One region of the Paenibacillus sp. 7541 genome, then DNA from elsewhere that is predicted to be linked to it. Evidence: predicted binding sites of a transcription regulator. Region 1 holds the regulator's gene; each other region holds the start of a gene.

Region 1 (10,114 bases):
ATTGGGAGGCTGTTGAGGCAGCGGTCAGCCCGGCTACGAAGGTGATCGGGATTCAGCGTTCTCGCGGATATGACTGGCGGGCTTCCTTTACCGTTCAACAGATCGGCGAAATGGTAGAGCGTATTCGGGCGATCCGTTCCGATCTGATCGTGTTTGTGGACAATTGCTATGGGGAGTTTACCGAGGAATTGGAGCCTACCCAAGTCGGTGTTGACCTGATGGCGGGCTCGCTTATTAAAAATCCGGGGGGCGGGCTGGCCGAGACCGGCGGTTATATTTGCGGCAAGGCGCGTTATGTGGATCAGGCGGCCTATCGTCTGACAGCGCCGGGTATCGGGCGCGAGGTTGGAGCGATGCTCGGGACGACCCGAGGCATCTATCAGGGGTTGTTTATGGCACCGTCCACGGTTGGACAAGCTATTAAAGGAAGTATTTTTGCTGCGGCGATGTTTGAGGAGGTGGGATTTCAGACGAAGCCAAGCTGGCAGGAATCGCGGACGGATCTGATTCAAGCTGTCTCATTTGCCAGTGCAGATCAGCTGATCTCATTTGTCCAGGGCATTCAGAAGGCGGCTGCGGTCGACAGTCATGTCGTTCCGGAACCATGGGATATGCCGGGTTACGAGCATCCGGTTATTATGGCAGCTGGAACATTCATTCAGGGCGGAAGCCTCGAGCTGTCTGCCGATGCCCCGATCAGAGCTCCGTATATCGGCTATATGCAGGGAGGTTTAACGTATTCCCATGTTAAATATGGGGTACTTATGGCACTTCAGAGTATGAAAGATTATAAACTTCTGTGAGTTAAGCTTACATGTGGTTGACGTGTCTGATTAGGAAATGTACAATAAGATCAGAATAGACCACTTGGAAGGTTGATGAGATATGGGTGATGAGATTCGCAGGAATATGGCGCTATTTCCAATCGGCATCGTAATGAAGCTAACGGATCTATCCGCCAGACAAATTCGTTATTATGAACAGCACAACTTGATTGTCCCTGCCCGTACTTCGGGCAACCAACGCCTGTTTTCCTTTAATGATGTTGAGCGCCTGCTGGAGATTAAGGCTTTAATCGAGAAGGGTGTCAATATCGCCGGGATCAAGCAGGTGATGAATCCTGTAACGAAAGAGTCGGAGGAGGCTACGGTCATTACGGCAGATACTGAGAATAAACGCCGTGAGATGTCGGAGTCCCAGCTACGCCGTTTGCTCAAGCAGGAATTGGTTACAGGCAAGCGGCCGGGTCAGGTTTCGTTGATTCAAGGTGAGCTATCCCGGTTCTTTAATAAATAAGGATTCGATGCTTATGGGTAGTAAAATTGTCATTTTTATAAGGGAGAGGATACAGTGAGCTACACTAAAGAGGACATTTTGCGCATTGCCAAAGAGGAAAATGTTCGGTTTATCCGTTTGCAATTTACCGATTTGCTGGGAACGATCAAGAACGTTGAGATTCCGATTAGCCAGCTGCCTAAAGCGCTTGACAATAAAATGATGTTTGACGGTTCGTCCATCGAAGGCTACGTGCGGATCGAGGAATCGGATATGTACCTGTATCCGGACCTGGATACATGGATGATCTTCCCTTGGGTGTCGGAAGTTCGTGTAGCGCGTCTGATCTGTGACGTGTACATGCCGGACGGAACGCCGTTTGCAGGCGATCCTCGCGGAATTCTGAAGAGATGCCTGAAGGAAGCGGAGGAGATGGGTTTCACTTCGATGAACGTGGGACCGGAACCGGAATTCTTCCTGTTCAAGACCGACGAGAAGGGTAATCCGACCACCGAGTTGAATGACCAAGGCGGATACTTCGACCTGGCTCCTACGGACCTTGGCGAGAACTGCCGTCGCGATATCGTGCTGACACTGGAAGAGATGGGCTTTGAGATCGAGGCGTCCCACCATGAGGTAGCTCCTGGCCAACACGAAATTGACTTTAAATATGCGGATGCCATCAAAGCGGCAGACCAGATTCAAACATTCAAACTCGTTGTTAAGACGATTGCTCGCAAGCATGGTCTGATTGCAACGTTCATGCCTAAACCGCTGTTCGGAATGAACGGATCGGGCATGCACTGCAACTTGTCTCTATTTAAAGGCGACCAGAACGCCTTTGTCGATGAGAATGATCCGCTCGGCCTGAGTGCAACAGCGCGTTATTACATGGCGGGAATTCTGAAGCATGCGCGTGCTTTTGCAGCGATCACGAACCCGACGGTCAACTCTTACAAGCGTCTGGTTCCTGGATATGAAGCGCCTTGCTACGTTGCCTGGTCCGCGAGTAACCGCAGTCCGATGATCCGGATTCCGGCATCCCGTGGCCTGAGCACTCGGATTGAGGTGCGCAACCCAGATCCGGCTGCGAACCCTTACCTGGCTTTGGCTGTTATGCTGAGAGCTGGACTGGACGGCATTAAGCGCGAGCTGTCGCTTCCGGCTCCGATCGACCGGAACATCTATGTGATGACCGAAGAAGAGCGCATTGAAGAAGGCATCCCTAGCTTGCCTGCAAGCCTGAAGGAAGCGCTGAGCGAGCTGATCCGCAGCGAAGTGATTTCTGAAGCGCTGGGCGATCACGCACTGGCTTACTTCTATGAGCTGAAAGAGATTGAATGGGATATGTACCGTACCCAAGTACATCAATGGGAACGCGATCAGTACATTACGATGTATTAATTTCAACATGTGCCCAAACCCCTTGCGCCGGTGGTGCAAGGGGTTTTTGTATGGCTACACGGATTAGCAAATGGTTGGCGAGCCGGACAGTACCCGATGGGTCGTCGCTGAAACGGGGCAAGGGCCGGCCAATTCCTAACCAAACAAGCATGCTAGAGGAAGGGACGATAAGTTATGAAGGAAGAAACGTGGGAAATGGACGCCGGGGCTTGACTATGGACAATTTTATTTAGCAGTACAAAAAAACGAGGCTGTTCCCCGCAGGTTAGCGGGAAGCAGCCTCGATTTCATGTTCAGTGGCTTTCGATTAAATTAGTGTACGTCTCTGAACAGTCCAATGACCTTGCCAAGAATGGTAACATGATTCAAGCGCAGCGGCTCATAGGTTGGATTCTCCGGTTGGAGGCGAATGTGATCCTTTTCTTTGTAGAAGGTCTTAACAGTCGCTTCATCGTCCTCGGTCATCGCTACGACGATGTCTCCGTTATCAGCGGTCTGTTGCTGCCGGACGATGACATAGTCACCATTATAGATACCTGCATCAATCATACTGTCCCCGACAACCGACAGCATGAACACTTTATCATCACCTACATAATGCTGAGGGAGAGGGAAGTAGTCTTCAATGTTCTCGGTAGCCGTGATCGGCACACCTGCGGTTACTTTCCCGACAACAGGAACTCTGGCGATCGTATGGGTGAACATATGGCTGGTCTCGGATTCCTCTTGCCCCAGCAGCTCGATTGCTCTTGGTTTCGTCGGGTCACGGCGGATTAAGCCCTTCTTCTCCAGGCGGTCCAGATGCCCGTGAACGGTAGAACTGGAAGCCAGTCCGACAGCTTCCCCGATTTCCCGGACGGATGGAGGGTAACCTTTGCTGCGAACCTCATTGCGGATAAACTCTAGTATCGCCAGTTGGCGGCTGGATATTTTCGACATGCCGTATCAACCCCACTTAGTAACGTTTGGTAAAATTATAACATAGAACCTCCGTTCGTACAAACATAAGTTCTAAAAAAATAATAGAACAAATGTTCCTTGAACCTATTGAATCAAACAGGTGTTCGTGTTATATTAAGAGCATAAGAGAACACCTGTTTGGGGAGATGATGTTTTCATGTTGAGATACAGTACATACCGGAGCATTTATGATACGGTTCCTGCACAGCAGGAGAGCGTAGCAGAGAGATGGATGAAGCGCGCAAGACAGCATATGTCGACGATTCCGGCGATCAAGATCGTTTTGCTTCTTCTTATTATTGTATCGGGATGGACAGGCGCTTATACGGTGTTTGCGGGCGGCGCGGACAAGCCGGTTCAAGCGGTCGAGTTTATTGTCCAACCTGGAGACTCACTGTGGAGCATCGCTTCTAGTCAGAAACCGAAGAATACAGATACACGAGTGTATCTTGAACATATACGGCGTTACAATGGGCTGAAGGGAACGGAGATTCAAGCAGGGGAAGTGTTGAAGCTGCCTGTATGGTAAGGCTCGTGACCTGTTTTATTTGGTTGCTCCTTGTCGATTAGAGAGATGATATCCTTGTTGTGATCGAGACGGGGCGATTCATCAGTACACGCTGATCGCTCAATTAAAGCGTCATTCCTTTTATGATGCTTTAATTTATGATTATATGCTGATACAGAGCGGTTTCTATATTGTACCGGACATCACGTCTTTTCCTCCATGATGTTGTTCCAGAGCTTGTTCGGGCTGCGCGCCTTGACAAGCTCTATTCGTCATGTTTAAGTTATAATGATATTGGGAATGGAGGAGAAGTTATGGATATCGATACATTGGTTGAACGCATTAATGTTTTAGCCCGTAAACAAAAAAACGAGGGCTTGACCGAAGAAGAGCTGAAGGAAAGAGCAGAGCTTCGGGAAATTTATCTTAACAATATTCGCAAAAACTTCAGGCAACAGCTGGAGTCCATCGAGTGGGTAGATGACAACGACCAAAAAGGTGGCCCTAGATTGAAGCATTAAATGTTATATACAGCCTGATTCATCCCGGTCCCGATATTCATAGCGGTGGCGTCTTGAGATGGTTAGGTTCTTTATTATATGGAAGATGCCTGTTCAGGAGGCAGTCACAATCCTGAAGAATGATCATCGCTTAACATTGGACATTATTTTTGGGAGGTCATGTATGTCACGGTCGTGGGAAAGAAAAGTGAACAAAAATATGGCGCAGCTTAACAAGCAGCGGAAAAAGCAGGGGCTGTCAGGTTATCAAGGCTCGGGTACGGCAGGATCAGCGGATATTTTCAGAGGACGCAAGTATGTGCTTCCGATCATCTTGCTGGCATTAGCCGCATTGTATGCGTTGCTCGGCACTTTTACAACGGAAGAGGGCCAAAGCAACAGCGTGCTCAACTGGGTTGGCGTCAGCTTGTATATACTGCTTGCTGTTATGATCTTTCTGCGCAAGCCGTATCTCAAGGTTGAGAAAGCGGCAGTTTCCACCTTTAAATTCAACCGTGAGCGTCGTCTAAACGTCTCGGAAATTGAGAAAATTCTGATTGCTGACGGTTCCGTGGTTATTCAAGGCAAGGGACGCGGCGGCAACTGGGTGTTTTCTCGCTTGATTAACCGATATGATACGAAGGCGATGGGCGAAAGACTTGAGGAGTTTGCCAAGGTACATCATATTCCGGTTGAACGCAGCTGATATCCGTTACAGGCTACTAGGGTGTTAATGAGGGGGAGAGATAATGGGGAAACTGGCGGTAGTGTTTGATCTGGACGATACGTTGTTGTGGGATGAGCGCAGTGTGGAAGAGGCGTTTGAGGCGACCTGCCGGACAGCGGCCGAGCATACCGGTGTGAATGCATCGGAACTGTTGGCTTCGGTCCGTGAAGAGGCCAGAGCGTTATATGAGTCATACGATACCTATGCATTTACCAAAATGATCGGCATTAATCCGTTTGAAGGTCTGTGGGCAAATTTCACCGCTGGCGAACAGCCGGAGTTTCGGCAGCTTCAGCAATTGGCGCCGGTCTACCGGAAAGAGTCCTGGCGCAGGGGGCTGCTGCGCTGCGGGATCGATGACGAGACATTGGCAGCTTCCTTGGCGGACCAGTTCGGCGCTGAGCGCAGAGCACGCCCTTATGTATATGAGGAGACCTATGAAGTGCTGAAATATTTGCAAGGCAAAGTGAAGCTGCTGCTGTTGACCAACGGCAGTCCGGACTTGCAGCAAGAGAAGCTGGATGGCGTGCCGGAGCTTTCCCCTTATTTTGATCACATTGTCATTTCGGGCAGCTTCGGCAAAGGGAAGCCGGATGTTTCCATCTTCACTCACGCTTTAGGGCTGCTCGGGATTGAGCCCCAGGATGCTGTGATGGTCGGGGACAAGCTGACTACCGACATTAAAGGCGGGAACGCAGCGGGAATGACTACGGTCTGGATCAATCGAACCGGCCGCCCTCATGACCCGGAGATTACCCCTGATTATGAAATCAAACATTTGACCGAGCTGTATGCGATTCTGTCCGAAGTATAGAATAGCATGGATGGCTCGGGGATATGATGAAACACCGAAATGGAAATAGGGAAGCTCGTGGAGCGGCTGTAAAGCTGCTTTACGGGCTTTTTTATATAGCTCTGTGATGTTCGTCACACAATTGTAAGGGGAATGAGATAGAAAAAAAAGGAGATTACAATATAATAAGGAGAACGAAGTAAAATTAGCGCTAAGATGTCGGCATGGGGTGTCGGCGACGATTTGGCGGATGATATAACGAGGTGGACGTGTATGTCGAGGAAGAAGATGGCTTTATTTGCTGCGATGGTGTTGATGGCAGTCGCGCTTTCGGCTTGCAGTGATGGCGATGCCAAAGGCGTCGATGACGAGATGATGCTGGAGCCGATTCTCGTTGATCTTACCCTAAGTCCGGATACAATCCAGGTCGGCGAGACAGTGGCAATTCAGGCCAAGGTTACGCATGGCGGAGCTCCGGTTGAAGATGCGGACAAGGTAGAGTTCGAGTTTGCGATGCAGGGCGGCGGCCTGCAGGTCACCGTACCTGTACAGCATGCGGGAGACGGGGTGTACCAGATGGACAAATCATTTGATCGTCCCGGTACATACCGTGTGATTTCGCATGTAACAGCCAGAGGCCAGCATTCGATGCCGCTCAAGGAGCTAACCGTATTGACATCCGATGAATAGACAAAAGGCAGTGCCTGAACCCTTCGTGAATCGGTGGGGCGGCACTGCCTTTCTCGTTGCGAACGCTTCTGTTCCATATGCCCGTATTCATGGACACAGGGTGAAGTGAAGCCGAATGTCGACTTATTTGAACTGTGGATCTGCTACAGGTGTAGCTACCCAGCCGTCTTTTTCAATGAAGAGACGAACGGCAATGATCTTCTTGTTGTCCATCAATGTGAAAAAGTGCGGTGTGTTCTCCGGAACGGAAATGACATCGCCAGGCTCAAGCTCGACGTTGAAGTAGCCGACCTCGTCCGAGCCTTTAATGATGAAAATCCCTTTGCCACCAACGATCGCGCGGATTTCATCCTCGGAGTGCGTATGGATCTCCTCAAATTTCTTGAGCAGCTCTTCCAAGTTCGGTGTGGATTCAGACAATGTGATAACGTCCCAAATTTTATAGCCGCGGCGTGCAGCCAGATCTTTAATCTCTTCATCATAGATGCTTAAGATGCGGTTCTTGTCCTCATCCGTCAGCTGAAAATTCTCACGCAGATCTGCCGGGAGTTTCTCCATGTTCCAGTGCTCGTAGACAACCTCTTGGCTGTTCAAGAATGCCCGGACATTATCTTCACCTGTGATGCGTTCGTTCGTATTTCGGATTACAATCTCTGCCATGTTCATATCCCTCTTTCTCCCGTTGGATTAATAAGTATTATAGCTCTCGTCACATGATTTGTCATCTGTTATAATGCAATTTAATCTTGCGTGATGCTAATCACGCGAAACCGGCTTCTTTTCTATTGAAAAATATTCTGCTACACTAAGATTTAACGTTTTCCGGGGAGGTCAGCAACTTGAATAAGCCTAGCTTGCAAGATGTGCTTAAAGAACGAATATTAATCCTTGACGGTGCGATGGGCACCATGATTCAGCAGGAGGATCTATCTCCCCAGGATTTCGGGGGGGAAGAGCTGGAAGGGTGTAATGAAACATTGGTCATTCATCGCCCCGATGTCATCCAGAGCATTCATGAAAAATATCTGGAGGCGGGTGCCGATCTTATCGAAACGAATACATTCGGCGCAACGTCGGTTGTTCTGGCCGAATATGATATACCCGAGCTTGCGCGCGAGATTAACCTGGAGGCGGCACGGCTTGCTCGCGCAGCCGTACAGAAGTACAGCACTCCGGAGCAACCCCGATATGTTGTCGGCGCCATGGGCCCGACCACGAAGACGTTATCCGTCACGGGCGGGGTGACATTCGCGGAGCTGGTAGCGAGCTATGAAGAACAGGCGGTTGCTTTGATTGAAGGCGGCGTCGATGCACTGCTTCTGGAAACGTCCCAGGACACGTTGAACGTGAAAGCGGGGAGCATCGGGATTCGTCAAGCTTTTGACAAAACGTGCATTACCTTGCCTCTGATGATCTCTGGTACGATTGAACCGATGGGAACGACACTGGCCGGGCAAAATATCGAGGCTTTCTATATATCATTGGAGCATTTGAATCCGATCTCGATTGGCTTGAACTGTGCGACAGGCCCGGAATTTATGAGGGATCATATCCGCTCTCTGGCGGAAATGTCCAGCTGTGCAATCAGCTGTTATCCGAATGCCGGACTGCCGGATGAGAATGGGCAGTATCATGAATCACCGGAATCCCTCGCGCAGAAGCTGGCTGCTTTTGCCGAGAAGGGATGGCTGAATATCGCGGGCGGCTGCTGCGGCACAACGCCGGAGCACATCCGTGCGCTGAAGGAAGCGATGCAGCAATTCGCGCCCCGGCCGCTCACCGGCACACATCTTCCGGCCCTGTCCGGGATTGAGCCGGTCTATATCGAACAGGCCAATCGTCCGTACATGGTCGGCGAGAGAACGAATGTTCTTGGATCGCGCAAATTCAAGCGCCTCATCGCCGAGGGCAAATACGAAGAAGCCTCTGAAATTGCAAGAGCCCAGGTGAAAAACGGGGCCCATATTATCGATGTGTGCGTACAGGACCCAGACCGTGAAGAAGCCGAGGATATGCGACAGTTTCTGGAGCTGGTGGTCAAAAAGGTCAAAGTGCCGCTCATGATCGATACAACGGATCCGAATGTCATCGATCTTTCGCTGCAGTATTCGCAGGGCAAGGCGATCATTAACTCCATTAACCTTGAAGACGGGGAAGAGAAGTTTGAAAAGGTAACCCCGCTCATTCACAAGTACGGTGCGGCTGTCGTGGTGGGTACGATCGACGAGAGCGGACAGGCCATTCACCGCGACGACAAGCTGAAGGTGGCCAAGCGCTCCTATGACTTGCTCGTGAACAAATACGGCATTCCGCCGGAGGATATTATTTTTGATACGCTTGTATTCCCGGTCGGAACAGGGGACGAACAGTATATCGGATCAGCCAAGGAAACGATTGAAGGCATCCGGCTCATTAAAGAGGCGATGCCGAAGGTGCACACCATTCTCGGAATCAGCAACGTATCATTCGGCCTGCCGGAGGCCGGGCGTGAAGTGCTGAACTCGGTATATCTGTATGAATGCACCAAGGCCGGGCTTGATTACGCGATTGTCAACACAGAGAAGCTGGAACGTTATGCATCCATTCCGGAAGAGGAGCGGCGTCTTGCTGAGGAACTCATCTATCATACGAATGATGAGACGCTTGCTGCCTTCGTGGCGGCTTTCCGCAACAAAAAGGTGGAGAAGAAAGAGAAAATCTCCAACCTGAGCCTGGAGGAGCGCCTTGCTTCCTATGTTGTTGAGGGCTCAAAGGAAGGACTTATTCCCGATCTGGATGAAGCGCTCAAAATCTACAGTCCGCTGGAGATTATCAATGGTCCGCTCATGGAGGGCATGTCCGAGGTGGGCCGGCTGTTCAACAACAATGAGCTGATTGTGGCCGAGGTGCTCCAGAGCGCCGAGGTGATGAAAGCTTCGGTTGCCTATCTGGAACCGTTTATGGAGAAAAATGAAACATCCGTCAAGGGCAAAATCATGCTTGCCACCGTCAAGGGCGACGTGCATGATATCGGCAAAAACCTGGTGGAGATCATTCTCTCCAACAATGGTTATCAGATTGTGAATCTGGGTATAAAAGTACCACCAGAGCAAATTATAGAGGCATACCGGCGGGAGAAGCCGGATGCGATCGGCCTGTCAGGCCTGCTCGTCAAATCGGCGCAGCAGATGGTGTTGACGGCTCAGGATTTGAAAAATGCCGGCATCAGCGTTCCGATCCTTGTCGGCGGTGCTGCACTGACCCGGAAGTTTACGAAA
Region 2 (10,114 bases), on a different contig from region 1:
CCCTCTCGCGACTTCTCAGATGCGTACGCGAACGCAGCATCTCGGACACTCTTCGCCTCCTGTACGGCCCTTTCTGCGGATTCAATTTCCGTTGTAATCGCAGCACGTTCCGCAGCTACGTCTTCACCGTCAAACTCCCGGATAAGAATCCGCTGTTTCTCCGCGACGAGATCCGCGACCTTTTGCTCGGCTTCCCTAACTAATCCGTTGTGTTTGTTTCGTAGCTCGATAAAGCGCGCGTCTTGCTGGTCATACTTCTCTTTCAATTCCCATTTAATCATTCAAAAACACTCCTTTAATGTATTGAAAAAACCGGATGTACCACGGCTTCCGCGGCTCCGGATTCTCTTCGATTTCTTTGATTTCTTCGGTCGGCTCGTCTTCTTCCTTTTCAAAGAAAATGTCCTCGAGTATCGGGTATATCGGAGAGCCTGGCGATAACTGCCTGTATAAACCGCTAAGCGTACTCGAAGGAACAAGCGTCACCTTTACGCCTGCTACTGGCAGAAATAACTTGAAAAGGGTCTCGCTGTCCGTTTCGATGTCGACGGTATCAACGTTGTGGAGGCGCATAGCATCGAGGACATTATCGATAATCGCGAGTTCCTCTACGCCGTCAATACCGCGAATTATCTGATCTGCGTGTGTCCCGGTTTCATCGAAAAAGTTGATAGCAATAGCCTTAGAGGACCCTATCTCTTTAATGATGGCTTGGAATAGCGGTCTCATACGGGACTCACATTGACGGCAGTGGTCTTACCGCTGCGGATGTTTTGCTTCAAATCAAATCTGACGCGTGTACCCCGCCTTAACCCTTCGGCATTCGGACTATCACTTACGTGAAAAAATACTTCCTTATCATCGTCGTCAGGCGAGATGAATCCGAAGCCTCGCGCTTTAATTGGAGCCGCAATAGTTCCGGTAAACTCGCCGCCTGTTGGTGTGCCTTCGATGGCCTTGCCGATGGCTTTTCCCATCTCATTTGCGGCTTTCATCAATTTACGGTTAGGCTTCGGCGGCGCAACCGGTGACTTACCCAGGCTCGGCCCGATTCGTGAGTATACCTCCGTCATATCCTCGTTTTTTATTCCCGACCAAACTTCGCTTCTCATTTCGCATTCCTCCGTTTAAATTTAGTAGGCGCCAGCATCAACGCTCTAAATACCATGGATTTTTCCGTGATAGAATCGCCAAACAAAATCGAGGCGGTATCCCCGTTCTTGTTGCGCAAAATCACTCTTCGTTGGAAGTTTCCGACTGGCTCGATCCGTTCGATAACAACGTCGTTAACCATTCCGTGCCGCCTCCTCCGTAAATATCGATCGCATCAATTATTCCGCCGCGCACCATAGCCTGACCGATTCCGTTATTACGTTTCGGCGACGTCTCTTTGCAGAACTCGATCGCTAACTTTTCGATAATCTTGCAGCGCTGAACATCGCCCATTCTGCACCAGGTATCGATAACTAACCATCCATGGACAAACCCGATTAACTCGTCGTATAACTCGGGCACCTCATCCGCCGGAAATCGTTCGAATTTAATCGGTACCTTCGCGCCGTAATCGATGCTAATCATTTCGTTCAACTCCTCTTTCTAATCATTTGACTAGCTTTCGGCTATCGTTACCCTACCCCGTGAATTTAGTGCCCGAGAACCCGCATTACTACGCGGTCTTTCACGTCCTAAAACATTAGACTTTGGCCGCCCAATAACGCCGTCTTGCCCGATCGGCTGCGCCTTGCTTTCGTCTGATCTCGCGACACTCTCCGCAGTATTTCGTCCGGTTTGACGTCTTAACGATCGGCGTTGAACAGCGTTCGCATGTGGCCGTATTCTCTTCGCGGTTGAAGTAACGCGATTCTAGCGCAGGATAAATCGGAAGCACTGAGCGTTCAAATTCCAGGCATCGCATGTCGCCGGATTCGATAAACGGTACTGCCTGCGGATCCGTGCGGAACCATTGGCAGCGCGGTTGTCCGTTGGGTTCGTATCGGCAGCCGTCAGTACCGATAAAGGCGGCGCAGTGATTGCGGGCTAACGTTTGGATTCGTTTTAGACAGTCGTTCATTATTACACTCCTTTATTAACGCATTAAATCACTAAAGTATGTGAGCAAAAATAAAAGACGCCATGTTACAGCGCCAATTTTTCGGATTCTTTCGCACGCTCGATCGCCTCGACAATATCCGGACCAGTGCCGAACGTCTGAGCGATTCGGATTCGCAGATTCGAGGAAACTGCACGATAACCACACTCCACGGCCGTGATACACTGCCTCGAAACACGTAGCGCGTCGGCGAAATCCTGTTGACTCATATTTTGTGATAATCGGATTGCTTTCACAGTACCAGCGTTCACGATACAAACCTCCCTTTTATTCTCTTTTTGCTACTTCAAGCGCAAATAAAAATGCCCTATTGACGGTTTACCCGTCTATATAGTATTGGAAAAAGGTTCGATTACGCTGACTTCTTGTTCTTCTTCTTTCGGAGTATTGCGAGTGCCCTGTCGCGGGTAACTTGGCATTGAGATCTTGGAATATATTTTAGATGCGTCAGGATGTCGCAAACTTTGACGCGGCCAGGCTGCGCGCTATGTGAATAGAACGCATTGCCGCAAACCATGCACACTCTGACTCTCCTAATATCAGTGCGCGCAATAGCTTCCGCCACATTTTCGGCCGTCCTATGTTTGTCCAGTGTCCCGCGGTTCCAAGCGGTGCCGTCGGCGTACTTCCCGATGAACGCGTCCGGGCTTCGCTTGATGGTTTCGAGTCGATCGGTCAACTCTTCCGCAGACATTTCGCAGCGTTCTCCGAATAGTTGCTCCTCTACCGGATTCCCGTCGACAAAGGTGTCCTCATACACAGTGCCTGGCGGCTGATAATCGGAGTCGTCGTCGCGCTCAAAACGCAAGAGCAATTCACGTGCCTCTCTCTCCGCTTATCGTCTCGGTGTGCCTTTTCCGGACCGAGAACGGGATACTCCGCCTTACGTTCTGCGATCTCGTCAATGTTAAGTATGAAGTCCGCAAGGATTTCGCCTATCGTCTGTTGCTTTGCTCCCTTTCGCAGTAGTGCTGGATGCTTCATCGTCCATAGATAGTATAAAGCCGGCACAACCCCTTCGCTTTCTAGCTCCTCCGTTAGCCCTTTCACTAACTCAGATCGCCAGGCCGTCGGCACGTCCTTGTTCTCAATAAGGAAATTTTGGATCTTTTTTAGTGCGTCTTCTTTCCGGATCATATTAAACCCTCCCAAAGTTTTGATGTACGAAATGGCACTTAAATGGTTATTTCTATACCTTTAGGTTATTGGAATGACTGTTTATGAGGTGTTATCAGTACCAGTGGCGCCTATAAACGATTGATACTGTCTCCGTGGCAATATTCGTCGCAGCTCATCGCGCCCGTAGAAGTGTTTAATGCAGGTCGCCAAGTCCGCCCCCTCCGTCACTTCATATACTCCGCTATCCTCGTCGCAGTGCAGAAGAACGCGGTATACATTCGGCATCTTCTTATGCGTTCCTTTCTTCCGTTGGTCGCGCCGTTTAATCTCGATAACGCCCGCCGCCGCCAAGCTATCTATCAGCCGCTTTGCTGTCCGCTCCCCCAGGCCGGAAGCACTCGCCATCTGCGCGTAGGTCATATAAAACGTACCGCCCGGTTCCGTCGCCCATCGTTTCGAGTGAACGAGTATCGCGTACGCCAGCGCCTTCTGACTCTTCTGCGGACACTTGCGCATGATTTCGTCTATCTCCGAGAATGTCACCGTAATGTCTCTCTGTTCGGCGGCCAGCGTCAGATCCCGGTCATACACGTAATCCACACACTCGGCGAGATCCTTCGCGCAAAAGTCCGGACTCGAGTCATAATATTTCGGATCCTGCCACGCGAACCATTCCGATATGGCCGCCCGCGCTTCCGCCCTATCTACTCCGTTGTGATTGAATAGCCGCGCGAGAAGAAGAAACGACTTGTGGCGTTGGCCAGGTCCGGTCAATCCGGTATTGTACCGATCGGCGGCGCGACTCAGCGTATAACTCTCCGATTGGTCGTACGATTCGAGCGGCCTATGGCGTCCGATCGCCTCCTCCATGTCGGCCGCGTCACGCTCACTATAAAGGCCGTCGCCTCCTGCAATTGCGTCCAGTACTAATGCCGCCTCCGTCTTCTCTGCCGCAAGGAAATAGGCGTGCGACTCTTCCGGCCCCATAACGCGTAAGCCGTCCTCAACCGTGCAAAATCCGCAATAGGCGCCCGTCTTCTGATGGTAGCCGAGCGGTAATTTGACGCCTTGCGAGCCGGATGGCCGATACTCGACCTTGCCGCCATGGACTCCGACCACGTCCGCACTAGCAACGATGAAGTCGAAGAATAGCCGCGCATCTTTAACTCCGATCGCTTCCGCGAGACAGATATCGAGGTGGTACCCTTTGTTGCCGCTGAATGAGATGAGATAAGTGCGAATGCCGGCGGCGTCTAATACTGCGGCGAGTTTATACGTGATCCATTTCGCGAGGGGTGCGTCTTCAAAGTCGACGTCAAACGTTATCAACTTCGTGAAGTATTGGCCGGCGAACGTGCCGACCGTGGACTTCCCTTCGAGATGGTATTCGAGGTGATATCGACGAAGCGGGTTAACTCCGCCGGGAATCGTCCTATAAAGGCCGCCGGGGAATTGGAGTAGGTAATGACGGTGCTGGATAATGTAGAAATCAAATAGCCGATCGATGATGTCCAATAGTTCGCCTCCTTAGTGTAAATTAGAGCGTCGAGGATGATGCCCCGTGTTTATCTCATTTCAATTGCACACTATATGTTTTTCTAATTATCGCGGACAACAAGGGGACAAATTCAGAAAGCGAACTCCTAATCTCCTGAAATATTTCTTCCATTTTCTCTGCAGCTTTTTCTGTATCCGAACCCATTATTAGACTGCCTGCTGACAGTTGTAGTGACTTGAAGGCATTTATAGTACGTGTAGTAGAGCCACAAAAATCTCTATGAAGTTTTTTAAAACCATGCGGCGCTTGAAGTTTCTCGAGTTCAGTAATTGCTAAGGCAATATTATCGAGTTCATAATCCATTAGTCTCAAAACCCCCGCTGTCGTTAAATTGGACTCTTCAATCAACTGCCAAGTACCCACTAAACGCTCTGTCGCGGTATCAAATTCCAAGGCACCATTTAATAAAGACACAATAAAGAATTCTTTTGGAAATTGATTTTGAAGATCGGAGTTTGCCCGAAATCCCTCTGCAGCCTCCGCTATATTCACCTTTACTTCGTTAATGTCGAACATTGTTCATCGTCTCCCTTTTCGTTTTATTTTTAGTGGTACTTTTTGCGAAACCGTACAGTCTCGCGGAAAATTATCGCCCCTCATCACATATGTTCCCTGCCGGACTTGTTTCGCACACTTTGGCGAAATTTATTTTGAGCCTATATAGTTTAAGACGTGTGCCGATCGGAAACCGTACACCCTGGCGTTAAATTTTCCGCTCACATTATCTTCAATGCCGGTCGGAGACGTTTCGCACACTTTCATATGATATAGGGACAAATATTTTTAAAATCGGGACAAAAACTTTGAAACCAAAACATATGTTCCCTCGTATTAATAAACAAAAGCGAGCAAGTGACATCTCACCTACTCGCAATTGCCTCGCCGGTCAGCCTGCTACCAGCGATACCGCGATAACTTTCCGGGAGAGCCTGCAAACTCTCATATCGCGATGTACTACTCGCCGACTTGTTGCCGCAAGCCAGACGAAAAGGTGTCCGCAGTTGGCGCTACGGACGTCGGTCACGTTTGGCGCCGTAACCGGTGAAACTTCGAACCTTGGCGGGTCATTCACGAACTCCTCTCCGCTTATCAGCCGCTCGCGCGGCAGGCATCATCGAGGGCGGAAATCATAACGAAAACTCAACGTCGACGCCGGTATCAAGTACGTCACGAACGAGAAACTCAAGACCGGACATGCTCAATAGTTTGGCGCGGATCCCTGGAATATCGTCCGGACCCTTGTCTTGCGATACGACAAGCGGAGGGGCATCGGTAGTCCATACATAATAGTCGTCTTGCGGCGTGATTCTAGCGACCCAGATAGATCCTTCAAGATGATACGCGGCTGTCAACGGCTCAGTATGTATCACCTGCGCCTCGACCCATTCGGATTCAGACGGCGTATAGACGAGTAGCAGCGGCACGCGATCGAGAATCATGCGAATACCTCCCGAATCACCATTGCGATAAACCAGGCCAGGCCGCGAATCAAATTGCGTTGGGTTCTGCGGCTTATCCGACGAGTGGCCGTGCGATGCGAGCGCGAAAGTCCGTTGTTAACCGTTGCTTGCATTGTAAATCACCCCCGTGAAGAAACCGAGCCTGTAAAGTTGTACGTCCGTCACCATGACGCAGCCTTCCGTGAACCCTTCGAGGATGCCGGCGGCGGTGCTCGGTAATACTGACGCCAATATCCGAACATGAACGTCGATTTCCTGGCGTGCGCCGCCTTCCGGCTTCCATACGAGGATAAATCGTTCGTCGCGGCGGGAGTAACGGTAGCCGATCGGATAAAGGTCGGGCGTGACAGTTACCTCAAGTGAGGGTGCGTTTGGTCCGCGGTAGACTTCGATTGTAGAAGTAATGGTCATTATTTTGAAACCTCCTCATGAATTTAACGTATTATGATTAACGTCTGTCGTTAACTTATAGTCGTAGTATATATCGTCTATCGTTAAACGTCAATAGATTATTTTAAGTTGCTTATCAAAAGGATATAATCGGAGGTGAGAGGTGAATGTCAGTGGCAATAGTGATAAAACTTGAGAGCGTGTTAAGCGAAGCAGGGATTACGAAGAATGCATTAGCTAGAGAGGCTAAAGTCAGACCCAATCTTATTTACGACATGTGCGACGGCAAAACCAAACGAATTGACTTGGAGACTTTAAGTGTTATTCTGGACACACTGATATCCATGACAGGTCGCCGCTATAGCCTCTCCGATATTTTGGAGTACATAGAGGATGTGAAGCAATGAGAAACCCACGAGGAACCGTTGCAGCAATTGTTGTTATTCTCGTACTGCTTACTTTAATCTATCTCTTTGCGATCGAGTCATCGTCTACACCATGAGTACGGAACGCGATTTACGCCAACTTTATCAAGACGTCCATTTCTTCGCGGCTGCCCTATCGGAAACGCTCGTCTCCGTTTGGGAAGAGGATCCGGCCGGCGAGTATGTCGAGGTCGAACGCGGAATTATCGATCGGTATACGGCCGATTACGTGCGTGTCCGGAACGCTACGACCGGCTCCATGACACATTACTCGCGGGATACTGCGATGTTTAAGCGAATATAAACGAAAGCCCCTCCAGCACACCGCCGGTGGGGCAATTTTGGGTTTAGATTAACTTTTTTTCTTGCATATCTTCTTCGTTGTACTTTTTCATAGCTGCCTCACCTAACAAATATAAAAAATAATGTTCCAAGGCATCATTTATCACACGAGACTTGTTCCTCTTTTTCATTTGGCTAGCCCATTCCAACGGAGCCTTGTTTTGTTTTCGAAGCCTAAAAGCAGTGGGTATGTTTTCCTCGTCGTAAGGAGTCTTCTTTCTCTTTTTTCTTGGTTCGTAATTTTCCTCCGAGTTTTTCTTTTTCTTTTCTGACAATACTCAATACCTCCTTATTTTTTCTTGAATTGAATATTATCATACCTTCGTAATTTTATCACGAATTTTTTATTGACTTCGTTATTAATTCGTGTTATATTCGTTTGTTATTGCGAATCCATCGTCAACCTCGCGTCAGACTGCGTTTGCTTTGCGTTTCAATGCGTTATTTTCTCCTCAACAACGGAAATCCCATTGATCGTTATCATACGCGGACTTAGCTGAACCAAAAACGCCTACCAAAACGGAGGCGGTTAACGGTTTATTATCTAACTGCAATGATTTCATCTACTTTTATCCATTCCCAATCTTCAGTCCTTATTGCAAATTTAATTTCTCGCCTGTGAGTATTCAGCGATGTTACAATCCCACTCAATTTAATATCTTCGTATTCATCGTATATCGTTAATGTAATTGCGCACTGTTTGTAAAACGACTCTGCTAGTGCACGCTCAATTAGTTCCATCTCCTGAGAATCGAGAGTTGGTCTCGATCTCCGCCCTTCTTCGTGTTGATAACGGATTATTGCCTCCTTGTGTTCCGGCAACATCATGCGACTTGACTCCCACAGTCCGTTACCCTCTAACTTTTTACGTGTAGTCATTCGAATCGTCCTCCAATCATAGCTGACTCTGTCCTCCATCAATTATATAGGAACATATGTTCCCCTTTCAATACAATGACATAACTTACCGCCTCTTTCACTCGCTAACTAGCGCTATAATGCGGTAAGGAGGCGTTACTATGTTTATTGACCCGATGTTACTTGCAACCGCGCCTGGTCCGTTCTCAGACTCGCGTTTTATATTCGAACCTAAGATCGACGGCCACCGCTTGATATACTCGCAACAGAATGGAGTCGTCCGCCTATATACGCGCCATAACAACGACTGTACACGCCAGTATCCCGAGATTAACGGTTCAACCGGCGCCTTATTTCCGCACGACATCGTTTTAGACGGTGAAATCGCATGCGTTGATCCAGAGACCGGCAACTCGGATTTTGAGGCCGTCATGACGCGATTCCAGGCGAAGAAGGCCGATAAGATTACGGCATTATCCATTACTCAACCGGCCACGTTCGTCATTTTTGACGTACTGCAATATAACGGGCGGGACTTGCGCAGGATGTCGCTAATGGAGCGTAAGGAAATACTCGCGCAGATCCCGTTGCCGTCCGCAAGCTTCGGTATTGTACCGTTTATCGATGGCGCAGGAGAGGCGCTATTCGATCAGATCGAAGGTCGCGGCATGGAAGGCGTTGTCGGCAAGCGGAAGGATAGCGTTTATGAAACGGGGCGACGATCGGATAATTGGCGAAAGGTCATTAATTGGTCGTACGCAGACGTATTTATAACGGGATATCGAAAAGAGGAGTTCGGGTGGCTTGCGGCTGTACCGACGCTAGACAACGAAAAAATGCGCCCAGCCGGAATTATCGAGCTAGGCGCAAATCCTACACATAAAAAGGCGTTTTATAACGTTGTTAAGCCGCTTATTACCGGTGAGGACCGCAATTTCGTATACGTGGAACCGCGGATTAGGGCGCGTGTGAAGATGCGGAACTGGACGCGGTCAGGGATGCTGCGGAGTCCGGTGTTTACGGAGTTTATTGTTTAAAATATCGCAATAATCTTTTGTATATTTTCCCAAAGTGAGTATAGCATGTTAACGCCTGAAACTGATTCTTTGATAGCTTTAGCGGTTGATTTTATAACTGATTGTTTCTGCTCGGGCTTGGGCTTATTGACCTCATCACTAATAAAAGATAATTGTTCTATGATTTCATCTTTGGCGTGAGGGCTTAGTTCATCAGAAATAAGGACCGATTCTGTGAACTGTTTCATGAGTTTGGCAAGCTTCTCGTCAGTGTTGTTATTGAGACTAATTTCGATTTTGTCAATGTAGCCCATATTTTTAATACTTCCGACGATGCTGTTTTTATCAATGTAGATGTAATCGCCAGTATGTACGTTGGTTGGTTGCGTCTTATATCTCGGGAAGAGTCCGGGAACTCCTGCGATCGCTTCTACCTGATCTAACTGGTAGTTAATAAATGAGACCGCTCGATTATGCTGCATATTAAGTGCGCTTTGCAGTTGGCTGAAACAGTTATTACAGAATAAGTTCTCTGCTATTTCGACAGTGGCTTGTTTATCGCATTGACAGCACTTCATATCATCATCTCCTATTCGTTTTATCCTGCATATTTAAACGTACAACTCTCGCGCAAATACCACGCATCTCCGACCTTAACGCTATTCTCAGTAATCCGCTCAATCCGCCCGCTGCCGCCCAGCTCGTCCGCAATATAAACGTCAACATGCCTCCGGTCGAGCATCGCGGTATATAGATGGACGTTCGCGGTTAGCGGTTTCATAAATCTTCCTATAACCGAAATTTTACCATATTACGACAAGTCTGTCCGTAACAAA
Region 3 (10,114 bases), on a different contig from region 1:
CTATCTGACGATCAGAAGCCTCAATTGGCTGGATTCCTACCAAGGTCTGATCGTCCCGTTTCTGGCCACCGCCTTCGGCACCTTCCTGCTCAGGCAGACCTTTCTCTCATTGCCGAAGGAGCTGTTCGAGGCCGCCCGGGTGGACGGCTGCGGGCATGTCCGGACGTTCCTCAGCATGGTGCTGCCTTTGTCCGTGCCGGGGCTTGCAACGCTGGGGGTGTATTCTTTTTTGAATAACTGGAACATGTATTTATGGCCGCTGTTGACCACGAACCGGGAGGAAATGCGCACCGTCCAGATCGGCATCGGGATGCTGCAATTCGAGGAGATGAACTCCTGGAATCTGATCTTGTCCGGCGTGCTGCTGATGCTCTTGCCTTCCCTGCTCCTGCTCGCGCTTGGCCTCAAGCCGCTTGTGCGAGGGATTACTGCCGGGGCGCTGAAAGGCTAGGCTCCGCCCGCTTCAATTACCGTACAGCTATAGTTTGTCGTTGTGCAAACGAAAATCAGCCTTGTGCTGCGGACAGGCTCCCAGAGCCCAGGCCCGGTGCAATTTCTGATAAATGAATTTTCATAAGGGAGAGATTAACCGATCATGAAACGTTTTGGCAAAAAATCCTTCAGCCTGCTTCTTCTGAGCTGCATGATGATGTTCACAGCCGCCTGCGGCGCAGGCACAACTGCCAGCGGAAGCGATTCCGGACAAACTCCGAGCAGCGCTTCACCCGCGTCTGCAAGTAACAACGAGCAAACGCAAGAACCTATCAAAGTCGTATGGTGGCATTCCATGAGTGGTGAACTCGGAACAGCCGTTGACCAGCTGATTGCTGAATTTAACTCGTCCCGCTCGGACATTCAGGTTGAAGGCGTGTTTCAAGGAACCTATGATGAAAGCCTGAACAAGCTGAAAGCATCCCTCGGCTCCAACAGTGGTCCGACGATGATTCAGGTTTACGAAATCGGCAGCCGTTTCATGATGGATACGAAGGCGATTCGTCCGGTGCAGGACTTTATGGATGCAGAACAGTATGATATCTCTGCTCTCGAACCTAACATCAAGAGCTATTATACCTTTGACAACAAGCTTCATTCGATGCCGTTCAACTCGTCCAATCCGATTCTGTATTATAACAAGGATGCATTCAAAGCGGCCGGGCTGGACCCGGAAAATCCGCCGCAAACCTACGAAGAGGTAGCCGAAGCAGCCAAGGCGCTGACAACAGGCGATCAGACCGGCGCTTCCTTCGCCATCTACGGATGGTTCATGGAACAGTTCTTCTCCAATCAAGGTGCGGAGCTGCTGAACAACGGCAACGGACGGAATGATCTGGCCACCGCTTCCCAGCTCAACAGCCCTGCCGGTGTGAAAACACTGGAATGGTGGAAGCAAATGCTCGACGACAAGGTGCTGCTGAATCTGGGCCGGAAAACGGATGATACCAAGAAGGCTTTTGCAGCTGGGCAGATTGCCATGATGCTCGACTCAACGGCCTCCCTGCGCGGTATTGTCAATGCGGCCGAAGGCAAATTCGAGGTAGGGACAGGCTTCCTGCCACGTCCATCCGATGGCGGCAAGGGCGGCGTGATCATCGGCGGGGCAAGCCTGTGGCTGATGAACAACAAGCCTGAAGAAGAACAGAAGGCCGCTTGGGAATTCATGAAGTTTTTGGCTGACCCAACGACCCAAGCCTACTGGCATGTGAACACCGGTTACTTCCCGGTAACTACAAAGGCCTATGATGAGCCTATCGTGAAGGAAAATCTGGCGAAGTATCCGCAATTCCAGACAGCCGTTGACCAGCTGCATCAGACTGAAGAGAACCTGGCTACCCAAGGGGCGGTTATGGGCGTATTCCCTGAGGCGCGTCAGCTTACGGAGACTGCGATCGAGGAAGTATTAAACGGTCAGAAGACCCCTCAGGAGGCGCTGGACAAGGCAGCTCAGGAGATCACCTCCAAAATCGAGATTTACAACAAAACAGTGAAGTAATCGCTTGGTGCAGGATATGCCCCTTGAGGTGCAGCTGCGGATTCTACGACGATCTGCGGCTGTACCTTCAGGGGGTGTTTTGTTTCGACCCCAAACTCCGGCCGCCGTTATCCAAGCCGCCACCTTCTTCCCTTGTCTTCGCTCCTCTTCCCGGTAGCCTCCCGTCTTCTAGCCGGATCGCTGCTGCTTCTGAGCAGCTGCTCTCACTTGCAAATTGTACTCCATGCCTTACGGTTTCTTCGAGGCTATCTATCTATGGATGATCTCCCTGATACGGGGCGCCTTCTCGTGCCTGACAGCAGCAGCTGGGTAATGAGCGCCAGCACCGGCAGCTCAATAAGCGGCCCTACAACGAGCGCCAGCGCCACCAGCGGCTCGTCCGGAAATGCCGTGACGGCAATGGCCAACGCCACCGGCGAATTGCGGGCAAGGATCGTCAGGCGCAAGCTGGCCGAGTCCTCGTAGGAGAACCCGAGCAGCCTGCTGGCAAGTCCGCCAACGATGTAATTAATGGAAAAAAACAGCAGCACGGGCACCAGCAAAATGTACACCGTCTCCATATGGGCAAACAGCTGCGAGCCCTGCGACGCAAACATGGCCGCAATGGCCAGCGACAGAAACCACAGCTGGGCTTTAGCAAAAAACGGGGTTATGCCCCGCTCCAGCCAGGCCGGTCTTCTGCGAAGCAGCGCGCGCGTGAGCAAGGCAAGCCCGAACGGCAGCGCCAGAACAAGCAGCACACTTTCCGCCAGTGAGCTCAGGTCGAATGTGCCCACTGTTCCGGAGAATACCAGCAGATATACCGGAAGCAGCAGAAGCTGCAGCATCAAATTCATCGGCAGAATCGAAGCCGACAGAGGCACATTGCCTCTGGCAATCGAAGTGAACACCAAGTACCAGTCTGTACACGGGGTCACCATCAGCATCATAAACCCGATCCACAGGGCAGGATGCTCTGACAGAAAGATGGCGCCAAGCCCCCATGCCAGCAGCGGGGTCCACATATAATTAATGACCGCGCTGGCCGACAGAAATCGGAGGTTGGCGAAAGCCTGCCGCAGCTGCCTGAGCGGAATCGTCAGAAACAGGCCGTACATCATCAGCAGCAGCGACGGCAGAATGATCATCTCGGCATAATAAAGAGCGGCCGGGATTTGGCCAATCGCTAAACCAATCCCAACCGCCGCTATAATAATCAGTGTTTGTAGCTTATCCATCGTACTCATCGCCATTCCTCCGCACACGTCGGCTCGTATCTGTAGACCCGATCGTCTCAGTGCCGGAACATAGCGATCTTCCGCACGCAACATCCATCTCAGGTCCAACCGTAACCCCATTATAGCAACTGGAGCTGCAGCCGTCCACGGCACAGCGTGTTCATGCGAAGCGACTTAATCGAAGTACACGGCCTTTCCGGTACGTGCAGACTCATAAAGAGCTTCCAAAATTTGCGAAACGACAAAAGCCTGTTCCGGCGTAACTACCGGATCGGTATCGTTCTCGATCGCTTCAATCCATTTTCTCATTTCCACGTCCGGAGCTTCTTCTTTACCGCCCTCATAGAAAGCAACGCCGCCAGAGCTAAGCTCGATGTCCTTGGTGTACAGACGGCTGAATTTCTCTCCGTTGATCCGCAGACCGTTCTTCATGTCTGCTCCGCCCTCGGTGCCGCTCAGCGTGCACTTCGCTTCATCCACTTCGAGCGTATTGAGCGCCCAGCTGGATTCCAGCATAATGGTTGCGCCATTCTCCATCACGATCATCCCGAAAGCGGAATCCTCAACGGTAAACTTCTTAGGATCCCATGGTCCCCAAGCGTTAGCCGCGTTCTCGCGTTTGGCCAGCTCATGATAGGTCGAACCAAGCACAACCTTCGGCTTATAGTTGTCCATCATCCAGAGGGTCAGATCAAGCGCGTGAGTACCGATATCAATCAGCGGACCTCCGCCTTGCTTCTCCTCGTCCAGGAACACACCCCAGGTTGGTACGGCTCTTCTCCGCACGGCATGGGCTTTTGCAAAATAAATATGTCCAAGCTCTCCGGCATCACACAGCTCCTTGAGATACTGGCTGTCGTTCCGGAAACGGTTGTTGTAGCCAATCGTCAGTTTCTTGCCTGTCCGTTTCGCCGTTTCCATCATCCGCTTCGCGTCAGCGGCTGTTTTGGCCATCGGCTTTTCACACATTACATGCTTGCCCGCCTCAAGCGAAGCAATGGAAATCTCCGCGTGAGAATCGTTCGGAGTCAACACATGAATAATGTCAATTGTATTATCCTTCAGCAGCTCCTTGTAATCTGTGGTTACCTGAGCTCCCTCGATTCCGTACTTCCCGGCCGCCTGCTCGGCCCGCTCCTGAACGATGTCACAGAACGCTACCAGTTCTACATTGTTCAGCTTGCTCAAGCTTGGCAGATGCTTGCCGTTCGCGATTCCACCACATCCGATGATCCCTACACGATATACTTTGCCCATGTTGATCGTCACCTTCACTTTCTCAAATTTCTGTTCCGGCATGATAAGTATGTAATATCCTGACAGCCATCTCTAAGGTATCATATTTTGCAGCTTTTTTTAGTATAACAATGCGACATGATGTGTATAAAATTACGACATCCGCCTGATCCAGCCTGCTGGTTTTTTGGCAGGTTTCACCGTCTCTTTTCGACAGTATTCGTAATTTTCCTTAATAGAGGATTAATTTTTAGCTTCTTCATGGTAAGATGATAGTAAAAAAATATAGAAGTGAGTGGGTCATGAATACTATCAATAATCAGGAACCGAATCATGCCGTAGGATACAACTCTCTGACCAAAGTTTTTTTTGATACCATTAAAACCGGAATTATCAAGTCCAACCTCATTGCCATGTTTGCGGGGCTGTGTATGGCACTGTACGTGTTTGACACCTCGTTCATGGACAATATAACGAAGATATGCCTGGCTTTGCTCGGATCGTCCCTTGTGATCGGTTCGGCAGGCGCGTTTAACAACCTATATGACCGGGATATCGACGCGATTATGGAACGCACCAAGAACCGGCCGACCGTCACCGGACAGGTGGACACGCCGATTGGACTGACCATCGGGATTCTGATGAGCCTGTCAGGCTTCATCGTCCTGTACGCCGCTTCACCGCTGGCGGCCCTGTTCGGATTTCTCGGACTGTTCTTCTACGTGGTGCCTTACACGATGTGGACGAAGCGGACGACGGTGTACAACACCGAAGTCGGAAGCATCTCCGGCGCCGTGCCGCCTCTGATCGGCTGGGCCGCGATATCCAGCGACATGCTCCGCATGGAAATATGGGCGATCGTCATCATGATGCTGCTGTGGCAGATGCCCCATTTCTATGCCATCGCCATCCGCAGACTGGATGAATACAAGGCTGCCGGCGTTCCGATGTATCCGGTCATCAGAGGAATCCGCAGAACGTATCACCGCACCAACGTCTATCTTGTGCTGCTCGTACTGTCCAGCCTCCTGTTCTGGTCGCTGAACCCGTATATTGCAGCGCTGGCCGTGCTGATGAGCCTGGGCTGGCTCATCCTTAGCCTGGCGAGCTACCGCGAGACAGATCCGGCCTCGTGGGCGAAGAAGATGTTCATCTTCTCCCTCAATCACCTCACGCTGCTGTTTCTGGTCGTTATTATCTTTTCCGTTGTCGCTCAAATTTTATAACTCTTTCAACAGGGCTGTCCTTTGCGGGCAGCCCTGTTTTGCAGATCATCGTTGAACTGCATGACAAAGAGGCGACGAATCGGCGCAATACCGGCAACGCTCCTGTATCAGGAAACGCCGGCCGACAGGATATCGTCAATCCTGATCCATTCCCACTCCCCGGGTCCAGTCGTCAGCTTGATCTCCCGCCGGTGGGTCAGGACGATCGTAACCACGCCGGTCCGCTCCACCTCTTCGTATTCATCGTACAGCCGCAGCGTAATCGTCCGGTGATCGTAAAAAGATTCCGCCAGCGCATGTTCAATCAGCTCCATCTCCTGTGCGTCCAGCATCGGCTTAACCTTTCTCCCCTCTTCCAGCTGACGGCGAATAATGGACTCCTTATGCTCCGGCAGCATCATCCGGCTCGATTCCCACAGCCCGTTGCCTTCCAGTTTTTTTCGTGTTGTCATCTGTAATGACCTCCTATCTTCGTTGAGCGATCCAGTGCCTGGCCTGCCTCTGTCATAGAAACAGCCCGAATAATGATGGCATCCCCGTATTTCCGTTTCAGCGCATCGGTCGTGCGCTCAAGCGCCATCCATTTCTCCCGGTCCATATCAAACAGCGATAATTGATACTCTTGGTCCGGGGTCAGCTGCGACAGGCTGATGCCCACCTGCCGGACCGGCAGGCCGTCCCAATGCTTCTCCAGCAGCCTGCACGCCCAGCGGTACACCTGATTGGTGACGTTGGAAGGATCATCCATCTTCATCTGTCTTGAGAATCCCGAAGGCCGGTCGAAATCGGCACCCGTGCAGTGGACGGAAACGACATGCCCCATGAATCCAAGCCCGCGGCACCGCTGGCATACCAGCTCCGTCAGTTCCAAGAGCACCACCTTGATCTCTTCCAGCCTGCCGTAATCGCGGGGTAGCGTCATCATATGCCCCACCGACTTCGGATCCACCTGATGCGTCCCCGGACGCACGGGGCTGTCATCGATGCCGTTGGCGATTCGCCAGTAGAGCTCAGCCTGAATATCCGAGTTCCTGCCAAACTTCCGGCGCATCATCTGCTTCAGCTTGGCCAGAGGCGTCCTCGCCACACTGCCGATCGTAGGCAGCCCCATCGCCATGAAATGCCGGGTCATCCGGCTGCCGGCCATAAACATGTCGCTGACCGGCAGCTTCCACAGCGTCCCGTCCAGATGATCTTTGGACAAGGTATAGATCCCTGACGGCGATTTTTTGCCATAGTTGTCACAGGCCATCTTCGCCAGAATCTTCGAGTCGGCAATGCCGAAACGGGTGTACACCCCTGTCGCTTCCTGGACGTAATTCTGAATCATGCGGGCCAGTTCCTCCGGTGTACAGCCGTACAGATGCAAGCTGCCGGTCACATCGAGAAATTGCTCATCAATGCTGTAAGGCTCCACCAAATCGGTGAAGGACTTGTAGATATCCGTAATCTTCATGGAGACGTCAATGTACCGCTGCATCCGGGGTTTGATGACAACCAGCTCCGGACACTTCGCCATGGCCTCCCCTAGCCTTTCTGCCGTTTTTACCCCCTTCTCCTTGGCCTTCGGACACGCTGCAAGGACAATGCCCGAGCGTCGCTCCGGATCGCCGGCAACGACCAGCGGCCGGTCTTGATATTCCGGATGCTCCGCCTTCTCCACGCTTGCATAGAAAGACTGGCAATCGGCCAGCATGATCACCCGTTTCGATGCCTTCACATCAGACACCCCTTGTCTTCCGGCTTAAGCCCGAGGTAAGCATACGCCCTCTGCTCAATCTCCGCCTCGATCAGCCCCCACAGCATGGACAGCTTGTGATGATAGCCCCGGCATACAAAATCAACCTCAATCCCAAGGCTTGACCTTCGGTTGTCGTAAACCTTCAGATCGCTTTCCCGCATCTTCCGGCGCGCCTTCGTCAGATCCGCCATCGCCGCAAGCTGCAATTGATCGATCATCATCCGGGTCAATTCCGGCGTTCTGGCATCGCATCGGCACAGCGTTTCCCCGTCATTCTCCAGCACGTCGAGCAATAACGGCAATACAGCATAATCCTTCACCAGTCTCGTTTCTTCCGGTTTGAGACCTATACTCAACATGACAATCCCACCTCATAATGAGAACGTTTGTTTGTATTATATGCGAACATACGTTTTATTATCAATGTAAATATAATCCTATTGGCTGATCGCTCTGGAGGACCGATGAAATACGCGCCAGATTCATAAGAATAACCGGATTGGAACAGGATATAGTTATCGATCTTATCAGGCGGCATACTGCGAAGCTGCAACCAAAATTCGTGATTGAAACCGAAGGAGGAAATGTCCCCCTATGCATGGAGTTGAGCAATGGCTGCATTCCGCAAGCCACAATTATCTTTTGATCGCTGTCGCAGCTGTACTCTTTTTTGCTGTCAAAGCTGTGATCGGGTACATAACCTACCGCCATTATGATCGTCAATTGAAGGAGCTTGATCAGAAAATCGAAACGCTGCTGCAGCAGAAGCGATAAACAAACATTAGCACGCACAGCCTATACCGCTGGTATGTGGAAGCGGATCTCGACCTCGCTAACCAATGCATGCATCCACAAAAAAATCCCCCGGCAGGGTCATCCGCGAAATGCGGACTGCCAGGGGATTTTTCCATAACATCAACCGTACAGATGAATCAATGCGGAACAAAAACGAGCTGAAGTACAAACAGCACTGCAAAAATATACATCAGCGGATGCACGGCCTTTCCTTTGCCCTTCACGATTTTCATCAGCGGGTAGGAAATGAAGCCGAGCGCAATGCCGGTCGCGATGCTGGAGGTGAGCGGCATCGTCAGAATGACGAGAAAAGCCGGGAACGCCTCATCAAAGTCCTTCCATTCGATATGGCGGACATTGCTCAGCATCAGGCAGCCAACCACGATCAGCGATGGCGCCGTAATAGCCGACAATCCGGCAACAGCGCCGATGAGCGGGCTGAAGAATGCCGCCACCATGAACAGCAGCGCCACCACGACCGCTGTGAGGCCAGTCCGGCCGCCTGCGCCGACACCGGCTGCCGATTCAATATAAGCGGTAGTCGGACTGGTGCCGACCATCGAGCCAGCCACCGTGGCCACAGAGTCCGAGAACATCGCCCGCTCGGCGCGCGGCAGCTTATTATCCTTCATCAGCCCGGCCTGTTCAGCCACGCCGACAACCGTCCCTGTCGTATCAAACAGCGTCACGAGCAGGAAAGAGAAGACGACGGCATACAAGCCGTGGGAGATCACGTCAGCAATCGAAGTGACCGGATTCCATACCAGAATCCCCTCAGGCAGCGTCGGGAGCGACACAACTCCGCCCGTAAACGACAGCATGTCCGCAAAATAAGCGATGATCCCCGTAATAATCATGCCGATGAACAGCGCCCCCTTCACATCCCGGGCCAGCAGCACAAGCGTCACCGTCAAACCTGCCAGCGCCAGTACAACGGTCGGCTCATGGAGATTGCCAAGAGCAACCAGATTGTCCGGATGGGCCGTAATGATGCCGCTCATTCGCAGGCCGATAAAGGCGATGAACAGCCCGATCCCGACCGTAATCGCATGCTTCAGATTTCCGGGGATCATCTCGATCAACCTGCGCCGAAGCGTGGTCATCGAGAGCAGCAGGAACAGAATCCCCGCCACGAACACCGCCGAGAAGGCCTCGACGTATCCAAGCCCGTTATGGCCCTGGACAACCGAGTATGTAAAATACGCATTCAGCCCCATCCCGGGCGCAACCGCAATCGGATACCGCGCCACGAGCCCCATCAGCAGCGTCCCGATAACAGTCGCAATAATCGTAGCCGTGAAGCTCTGTTCAAACGGAACCCCCGCTTCAGACAGAATGAGCGGATTCACCACCATAATATAAGCCATTGTAAAAAAAGTCGTCGTACCGGCTACCACTTCAGTCTTGGCCGAGGTGCCGCTTGCTTTTAAATCAAACACAAACCATATCCTCCATTTCTAATGCTTGTTGCTGTAACCGCTGCACCCCTCTTGGGCATGCAGACTCATGCATGGTATACTCTAACACAAACGATGATATCGATCCAAGGAGGCCATAGAAACGATGTGCGGACGCTATACATTGACCGTGACCTGGGAAGAGCTGCTCATGCGCTACTTGATTGACCCGGACTCGGTGTCCCCGTTCCATATACCCCGTTATAACATTGCGCCCAGCCAGCAGGTGACCGCCATCATTCATGACGGTACACGCCGCCGGATCGGGCAGCTGCAGTGGGGGCTTGTCCCTTCCTGGGCCAAGGACGCGTCCATGGCCGGCAAAATGATCAACGCTCGCAGCGAGACGCTTGAGAACAAGCCTGCTTATAAGATACCCTTTTATCGTAAAAGATGCCTCATCCCTGCCGACGGATTTTACGAATGGCAAAAAAACGAACATGGCAAGCAGC

Evidence for each region. The regulator LexA, encoded in region 1, represses DNA repair genes until DNA is damaged. The targets are predictions, from matches to a motif close to CGAACATATGTTCG.
Region 2: CHH75_RS03950 (YolD-like family protein) is a predicted target of LexA. The motif match lies at 8,333-8,346, and genes of this name have one in related genera.
Region 3: CHH75_RS04590 (YhjD family protein) is a predicted target of LexA. The motif match lies at 7,813-7,826, and genes of this name have one in related genera.

What each region holds. Positions count from the first base shown of each region.
Region 1 is NZ_NQLZ01000022.1:140,672-150,785, reverse strand. Features, by position in the region: gene CHH75_RS14270 (methionine gamma-lyase family protein) at 1-803, shown strand, start outside; gene CHH75_RS14265 (MerR family transcriptional regulator) at 886-1,296, shown strand; gene glnA (type I glutamate--ammonia ligase) at 1,351-2,679, shown strand; gene lexA (transcriptional repressor LexA) at 2,992-3,618, opposite strand; gene CHH75_RS14250 (LysM peptidoglycan-binding domain-containing protein) at 3,797-4,168, shown strand; gene CHH75_RS14245 (DUF896 domain-containing protein) at 4,462-4,668, shown strand; gene CHH75_RS14240 (hypothetical protein) at 4,832-5,353, shown strand; gene CHH75_RS14235 (HAD family hydrolase) at 5,397-6,188, shown strand; gene CHH75_RS14230 (FixH family protein) at 6,441-6,857, shown strand; gene CHH75_RS14225 (1,2-dihydroxy-3-keto-5-methylthiopentene dioxygenase) at 6,981-7,517, opposite strand; gene metH (methionine synthase) at 7,697-10,114, shown strand, end outside.
Region 2 is NZ_NQLZ01000005.1:365,558-375,671, reverse strand. Features, by position in the region: gene CHH75_RS04020 (hypothetical protein) at 1-281, opposite strand, end outside; gene CHH75_RS04015 (hypothetical protein) at 274-729, opposite strand; gene CHH75_RS04010 (cold shock domain-containing protein) at 726-1,112, opposite strand; gene CHH75_RS04005 (hypothetical protein) at 1,234-1,578, opposite strand; gene CHH75_RS24590 (hypothetical protein) at 1,694-2,071, opposite strand; gene CHH75_RS04000 (helix-turn-helix transcriptional regulator) at 2,137-2,361, opposite strand; gene CHH75_RS03995 (hypothetical protein) at 2,463-2,918, opposite strand; gene CHH75_RS03985 (hypothetical protein) at 3,329-4,348, opposite strand; gene CHH75_RS03980 (hypothetical protein) at 4,800-5,303, opposite strand; gene CHH75_RS03975 (hypothetical protein) at 5,915-6,226, opposite strand; gene CHH75_RS03970 (hypothetical protein) at 6,344-6,658, opposite strand; gene CHH75_RS03965 (helix-turn-helix domain-containing protein) at 6,805-7,044, shown strand; gene CHH75_RS03960 (hypothetical protein) at 7,136-7,366, shown strand; gene CHH75_RS03955 (hypothetical protein) at 7,410-7,679, opposite strand; gene CHH75_RS03950 (YolD-like family protein) at 7,945-8,283, opposite strand; gene CHH75_RS03945 (ATP-dependent DNA ligase) at 8,424-9,299, shown strand; gene CHH75_RS03940 (hypothetical protein) at 9,296-9,856, opposite strand; gene CHH75_RS03935 (hypothetical protein) at 9,877-10,059, opposite strand.
Region 3 is NZ_NQLZ01000005.1:509,520-519,633, reverse strand. Features, by position in the region: gene CHH75_RS04625 (carbohydrate ABC transporter permease) at 1-451, shown strand, start outside; gene CHH75_RS04620 (ABC transporter substrate-binding protein) at 596-1,990, shown strand; gene CHH75_RS04615 (arsenic resistance protein) at 2,236-3,216, opposite strand; gene CHH75_RS04610 (Gfo/Idh/MocA family protein) at 3,382-4,464, opposite strand; gene cyoE (heme o synthase) at 4,746-5,669, shown strand; gene CHH75_RS04600 (YolD-like family protein) at 5,777-6,121, opposite strand; gene CHH75_RS04595 (DNA polymerase IV) at 6,118-7,389, opposite strand; gene CHH75_RS04590 (YhjD family protein) at 7,386-7,769, opposite strand; gene CHH75_RS04585 (hypothetical protein) at 8,005-8,184, shown strand; gene CHH75_RS04580 (NCS2 family permease) at 8,343-9,644, opposite strand; gene CHH75_RS04575 (SOS response-associated peptidase) at 9,769-10,114, shown strand, end outside.